One region of the Mycetocola sp. BIGb0189 genome, then DNA from elsewhere that is predicted to be linked to it. Evidence: riboswitches for the same ligand, from Rfam matches in the RefSeq annotation. Region 1 holds a riboswitch; the other holds the start of a gene.

Region 1 (3,400 bases):
GACTAGCGACTAGCGACTAGCGACTAGCGGCTAGCCGATGGTGGGGTCGGCGTCGCGGTAGTACCAGCGGCCGTTTTCGCGGGTGAAGTGGCTGCGTTCGTGCTGGGTGCCCTTGCCGTCCGGGGAGCGGTAGTAGGCGGTGAATTCGACCGTGCCGACGCGGTCCAGGGGGCCGCCGGCGCTGGTGCCCTCGATGTCGAGGCGGTACCAGCGCAGGTCGGGGTCGAGCTCCAGGGCACCGGGACGGGTGTGCGGGTGCCAGGTGTGCAGCAGGTAGTCCACATCGCCCACTGCGAACGCCGAGAAGCGCGAGCGCATCAGCGCCTCGGCCGTGGCCGCCGGGGTGCCGGCATGGGCGCGACCGCAGCACTCACCGTAGGTGAGGCCGCTCAGGCACGGGCAGCGCAGTGTGGGATCCATGCCTCAATTCTCCCACGATGTCCCCACCAGCGGATAACATCTCAGGAAAGGAGGCTGCGCATGTGTGGACGCTTTGCCATGGATGGCGAGATCAACAGCATGATCGTCGAGTTTATCGAGGAGACCGGGCGCGCTCCGGCCGAGTGGCGGCCGTCGTGGCAGCCTTCCTGGAACATCGCCCCGACCCAGCAGATCCCGATCCTGCTCGAGGCCACGCGGCCCGAGCTGAATCGTGAGCTGCGTTTCGAGAGTGCCTCCTGGTCGCTGGTCCCACGCTGGTCCGAGACGCTGCGCCCCAAGTTCCCCACGTTCAATGCGCGGATCGAAACCGCCGCCGAAAAGCCCACGTTCAAAACCGCGGTCAGGCATCAGCGCGCCGTCGTGTTTGCCACCGGCTACTATGAGTGGCGCACCGAGGACGGGGTCAAGGTGCCCTATTTCATCCGTCCCGCAGCCCATCAGATCACCGCATTTGCCGGGCTCTACTCCTGGTGGCCGGACCCCGCGCTTCCGGAGAATGACCCGGCACGCTGGCACCTCACCGCGACCATCCTGACCCAGCCCACCGCACCCAACCTGGCCGAGATTCATGACCGTAATCCGGTGTTCCTCCCACGGGAGCTGTGGCTCCACTGGATCGACGGCTCGGTTACCGGCGATGCCGCCCTGCTGGGCACGGTGGCCGAGGCCGGAGCCGCCTGGGCGCGGGACTTCCGCGTGGATCGGGTGGGTCCGGTGCGCGGAAACAGTCCCGAACTCATCGACCCGGTGGCCGCCTAGGAACGCCGCACCGATGTCAAGAATCGTCATCCTCCCGGCCCACACGAGCGTGCGGAACAAAATCCACGGGGCCCGCGTTAGACTGATCGAGTGCTCCGGGGTCGGTGTAATTCCGAACCGGCGGTGATAGTCCGCGAACCGCATGGGAAACTTTGTGGCCGAATCGGTGAAATTCCGATACCGACAGTTAGAGTCTGGATGAGAGAAGCACGCTTTGGTGTTTGTTGACGTTTAACATTCCCTTGGTATTTCCCCCGCAGTTTCGCACGCGGAAGGAGAAAAACCATTGAACGTCATTACCTGGCTCTTTGACGCCCAGCTTCACATCGGATCGCAAACGATCCTCTGGCGCGAAATCATCGGCAACGTCTTCGGGCTGATCTGCGCGATCGGCGGCATGCGCCGTAAGTCCTGGGCCTGGCCGGTCGGCATCATCGGCAACCTGCTGCTGCTGACGGTGTTCCTGGGTGCGGTGTTCCACACCCCGAACCCGACAAACCTGCTGGGTCAGGCCGGACGGCAGATCATGTTCCTGATCGTGGCCGTGTACGGCTGGATCCGCTGGCACCAGTCCCGCGGGGGCCAGGCCGTGGCGATCTCGCCGCGCTGGGCCAGCGGGAAGCAGCGCATCTTCCTGGTGGTCGCCCTGGTGGGTGGCACCGCGATCCTCACGCCGGTGTTCCGCGCGCTGGGCTCCTTCGAACCGGTCTGGGCCGACGCCTGGATCTTCATGGGTTCGCTGCTCGCCACCTACGGGATGGCCCGCGGGTGGGTCGAGTTCTGGCTGATCTGGGTGGCCGTGGACGCCGTGGGTGTGCCGCTGCTGGTGAGCGCCGGGTACTACGCCTCGGCGTTTATGTATCTGTTCTACGGGGCCTTCACGCTGATCGGATTCTTTGTGTGGTGGCGGATCAACCGGGTCGAGTCGGCCGCCCGTGCGCTGCTGGATACCGATTCGGCGATGCCGGTGCTGCGCGGCTAAACCCGCACGCGCCGCATGCTCCGCCGTGTCCCCCGCCGCGTCCCGCGCTAGCAGGCGCCGGAACTGCGGACCTCGATCAGGGCGTCGTCGATATCGGCGGCGGTCAGCACGTCGGCACGCGAGTAGACCAGGTGTCCCCCGCGGTAGATCAGCGTGGTCGGGATCGAACGCACACCCAGCTTCTGGGCCAGCTCGGGCTCGGCCACGGTGTCCACCGAGCCATAAAACACGTCCGGGTGCGCGGCCGAGGAGGCCCGGAACACGTCGGCAAAGGCCAGGCAGGGGCCGCACCAGGCGGCCCAGAGATCAAGAATCACCAGGCGGTTGGATTCAAGAACGGATTCGAAGGACTCGGTGGTCACCGGCGTTACGGACATGGTTCCATGCTAAACCCGCCGCCACACCCCGGTGCACGAGCGTGCACCCCGCCGCCGGGCCGCACGGGCACTGCGCTAGGGTGGGGGTTCGTTTATCCGGGAGCGCTAGGCGCGGTAAGGGAGCAGCACAGCATGACACAGCAGATTCGGGTCGGCATCGTGGGGTACGGAAATCTCGGTCGCGGAGTGGAGGCCTCGCTCGCCCTCAACCCGGATCTGGAACTCGTGGGTGTCTTCACCCGGCGCGACCCCGAGGCCCTGAGCCCCGCCCGCCCGGAGACCCGGGTGTTCGGAATCGACGCCCTGGACGGGCTCGAAAACCGGATCGACGTGCTGATTCTCTGTGGCGGCTCCAAGGATGACCTGCCGATCCACGGTCCCGAACTCGCCGCCCGCTTCAGCACCGTGGACAGCTTTGACACCCACGCCCGCGTGCCTGAGTACTTTGCGGCCATGGATGCCGCAACCTCCGGCGAGCGCGTGGCGATCATCTCGGTGGGCTGGGATCCCGGTCTGTTCTCGATCAACCGGCTGTACGGCGAGGCCATCCTCCCCGACGGCGATACGCACACGTTCTGGGGCCGGGGCCTCAGCCAGGGACACTCGGACGCGATCCGTCGCATTCCCGGCGTCGCCGCGGGCGTGCAGTACACGATTCCCTCGGAGGAGGCGATCGCAAAGGTCCGCTCCGGCGAGCGCCCGACCCTCTCCACCCGGGACAAGCACACCCGTGAGTGCGTGATCGTCCTGGAAGACGGGGCCGACGAGGAAGCCATTCGCCAGGCGATCGTGACCATGCCGCACTACTTCGACGAGTATGACACCACGGTCACCGTGATCG
Region 2 (3,400 bases), on a different contig from region 1:
CACCTCGGTCACGACGCCGGTGGCCTCGTGCCCGGGGATCAGCGGGTAGACGGTGCCCTCGAACTCGCCATCAAACACGTGGGTGTCGGTGCCGCAGATGCCCACGGCGGCGACCTTGATAATGACGTCCTTGGGACCGGCGGTGGGGGTGGGAACCTCGGTCAGGGAGAGTTCGTGTTCCCGATCAAAAACAATTGCTCGCATCGTCGTTAGTGCCTTCCCGTCGCCGGGTCTGCTTCGACCGGCAACGCTCGCGGGGTGAAACGCCACCGACTCTGGGGACGTCTTTGACTCCAATGTGTTACATCGTTCCCACAACATAACACAGAACTCTGTTATATCTAACATTCATACTGTGATTTATATCGTGAAACGAGATATATCTCCGGTTCGGCGGGCAAATATCACATGACATTCGAAAACATCACATGGATCGTGTGATGTGCAATACGGTGCGCGCACGGCACCCGTGCACACGCACACGAAAAAATGGTTAAGCTCGGAGGTGAAGTCTTGCGACGGTGAACGCGGCGATCCCGCACCACCACGCGGGCCCGCACATCACACCCGCAATACATCCGCCACCTGACCGGCCCCGCTGGCGGCCGCACGGCGCAAGGAGTTTTACCAATGTCGGTTCCCGAATCGTTTTCCCTCAGTGGGAAAACTCGTGACGCCCTAACCGCCGCGCAGCTCTACTATCTGCAGGATCTGACCATGGATGCGATCGCCGCCGAGCTGCATACCTCGCGCTCAAGCGTCTCGCGTCTGCTGGGCCATGCCCGCGAGACCGGCCTGGTGGAAATCCAGGTTCGCTCCCCGCTGGATGCCCCGCGTCAGCTGGAAAACGACATTCGTCAGCAGTTCGGCGTGGTCGCCCACGTGGTCTCGGTCCCCGACCAGATCAGCGACGTGGATCGCCTCGACCGGGTCGCGCTCTATGCCGCCCGCATCCTCGGCGGCTTCTTCGACTCCAACATGTCGATGGGTGTGGCATGGGGTTCCACCATGAGCGCGGTCTCCCGCAACCTCTCATCCAAGCCCACCCACAACTCGCTCATCGTGCAGCTCAACGGTGCCGCCAACCCGCGCACCACGGGTATCGCCTATGCCAGCGAGATCCTGCAGCGCTTTGGTGCCGCGTTCGGGGCGGCGATCCAGCAGTTCCCGGTGCCCGCCGTGTTTGATGATCCCAACACCAAGACCGCGATGTGGCGTGAGCGCAGCGTGAGCCGCGTGGTGGAGCGCCAGAACGCGCTGGACATTGCGGTCTTCGGTCTCGGCTCGACCTACTCCGACGTCCCCAGCCACCTCTACGTCGCCGGCTACATCGACGATGCGGACCTCGCCGTGATGCGCGAGGACGGGGTTGTCGGTGACGTCGCCACCGTGTTCTATCGCGAGGATGGCAGCAGCGACAACATCGCCCTGAACTCCCGCTCGTCGGGCCCGAGCCTCGACGTGCTGCGCGGCATCTCCCGCCGCGTCGGCGTGGTCTCCGGCGCCGGCAAGCTGCGCACCCTGCGCGGCGCCCTGGCCGCCGGCCTGATCACCGACCTGATCGTGGACGCCGGCACCGCCCGCCGTCTGGTCGACCAGGGTCCACTGGACGCCTAGCCCGCCCGCAGACAGAGACGCTCCCCTCGAGTTCGAGGGGAGCGTCTCTGTCTGCGGCCACGGCGGCCCCGAGCAGCCGCCGGAAAAAAGTCTCGGTGTGTCGGAATACTTCCACCGGGCAGTGCGGTTGACCTACGATAGATAACAAATAGTGCTCCGGGGTTGGTGAGAGTCCAAACCGGCGGTGAGAGTCCGCGAGCCCGTTCTTTTTCGGAAGGAGGGGTTGAGCCGGTGAAATTCCGGCACCGACGGTTATGGGTCCTGCGGGATTCGAGTCCGGATGAGAGGTAGCACACGCGGATTTGACGACCCCTCGTCAGGTGCGCGCAAATCGGTGACGCTCGCGTCGCCATCCTCCCGGAGTGCGCTCGAGAAAAGGCAACCACTCCGATGATCACCCCAGACCGCCTAGACGCGGCCGTCCTCGACGCGGCCATGGGCCGCGCCCTGGAGATCGCCACCCGCGGGCCCGACGGTGGGCCCAACCCGCGGGTTGGCTGCGTCATCCTCAGCCCCGATGGGCACACCCTCGCCGAGGGCTGGCACCGTGGTGCCGGCACCGCCCACGCCGAGGTGGACGCACTCTCCCACCTGGCACCGGGCGAGGCCCGCGGCGCGACCGCCGTGGTCACCCTGGAACCGTGCAATCACACCGGACGCACCGGCCCCTGCGCGCAGGCGCTGATTGCAGCCGGCGTCGCCGAGGTGTACTTCGCGGTGCCCGATCCCGGAGCGGTGTCCAGCCACGGTGCGCAGACCCTGATCGACGCGGGCATCCCCGCGCGGCTGGGACCGCGCCGCGAACAGGCGGAGGAGCTGCTGGCCGGCTGGCTGCGGGATGCCCGACGCGGACGCCCGACCGTGACCGTCAAGTGGGCCACCAGCCTGGATGGCCGCGCGGCCGCCGCCGACGGGACCAGCCAGTGGATCACCGGACCCGACGCCCGTGCCGATGTGCACCTCGAACGCTCCCGCCACGACGCAATCGCCGTGGGCACCGGAACCGTCCTGGCCGATGATCCCGCACTCACCGCCCGCGGCGAGGAAAACGGTGCGCCGCTGGCCCAGCCGATCCCCGTGGTGTTTGGCCACCGCGAGGTGCCGGCGAACGCGCAGCTGCGCAGCCACCCGCGCGAGCTCATTACCCTCAGCGGCGATGATCTGGCCGCGGATCTTGATGTTCTGTGGAAACGCGGCATCCGATCGGTGTTTGTGGAGGGCGGCCCGAGCCTCGCCAGCGCCTTCATCCGTGCCGGGTTTGCCGACCGCGTCCTGGTCTATGTTGCGCCCACCCTGATCGGCGGCCCGAAGCTCGCGCTGACCGACCTCGGTGTGGACACCATCACCGACCAGCATCGCCTCGTCTTCACCGATGTTCGACACCTGGGATCGGATCTGCGCCTCACCGCCGAACCGGTCGCCCCCGAAACCCCATCCACCCACCCGACGTCTGGAGCCCACTAGTGTTTACCGGAATCATTGAGGAGCTCGGCACCATCACCGCGCTCGTTCCCAGTGCCGATGCCCTGCGCATCACCGTGGAGGGACCGCTCGTGGTCTCCGACGCCGGGCACGGCGATTCGATTGCCGTGAGCGGCGTGTGCCTGACCGTGATCGAGCAGACCGCAACCTCCTTCACCGCCGACGTCATGGCCCAGACCCTCGTTATGTCTGCCCTGGATGGGGCGACCGTGGGAACCCGGGTCAACCTCGAGCGCGCCGCCCAGGTGGGCGATCGCCTCGGTGGTCACATCGTTCAGGGCCATGTGGATGGCACCGGCAC

The links. Region 1 has a riboswitch for FMN ahead of pnuC (nicotinamide riboside transporter PnuC). Riboswitches for the same ligand answer to the same signal wherever they lie in the genome.
Region 2: it holds a riboswitch for FMN, as region 1 does, so the genes downstream of both, ribD (bifunctional diaminohydroxyphosphoribosylaminopyrimidine deaminase/5-amino-6-(5-phosphoribosylamino)uracil reductase RibD) here and pnuC (nicotinamide riboside transporter PnuC) in region 1, are expected to answer to the same signal.

The regions. Positions count from the first base shown of each region.
Region 1 is NZ_JANUED010000003.1:227,431-230,830, reverse strand. Features, by position in the region: gene M2390_RS05890 (YchJ family protein) at 31-420, opposite strand; gene M2390_RS05885 (SOS response-associated peptidase) at 481-1,200, shown strand; FMN riboswitch at 1,287-1,415, shown strand; gene pnuC (nicotinamide riboside transporter PnuC) at 1,487-2,182, shown strand; gene M2390_RS05875 (co-chaperone YbbN) at 2,230-2,559, opposite strand; gene M2390_RS05870 (diaminopimelate dehydrogenase) at 2,692-3,400, shown strand, end outside.
Region 2 is NZ_JANUED010000005.1:294,930-298,329, forward strand. Features, by position in the region: gene M2390_RS10155 (zinc-dependent alcohol dehydrogenase family protein) at 1-204, opposite strand, end outside; gene M2390_RS10160 (sugar-binding transcriptional regulator) at 631-1,617, shown strand; FMN riboswitch at 1,767-1,913, shown strand; gene ribD (bifunctional diaminohydroxyphosphoribosylaminopyrimidine deaminase/5-amino-6-(5-phosphoribosylamino)uracil reductase RibD) at 2,008-3,081, shown strand; gene M2390_RS10170 (riboflavin synthase) at 3,081-3,400, shown strand, end outside.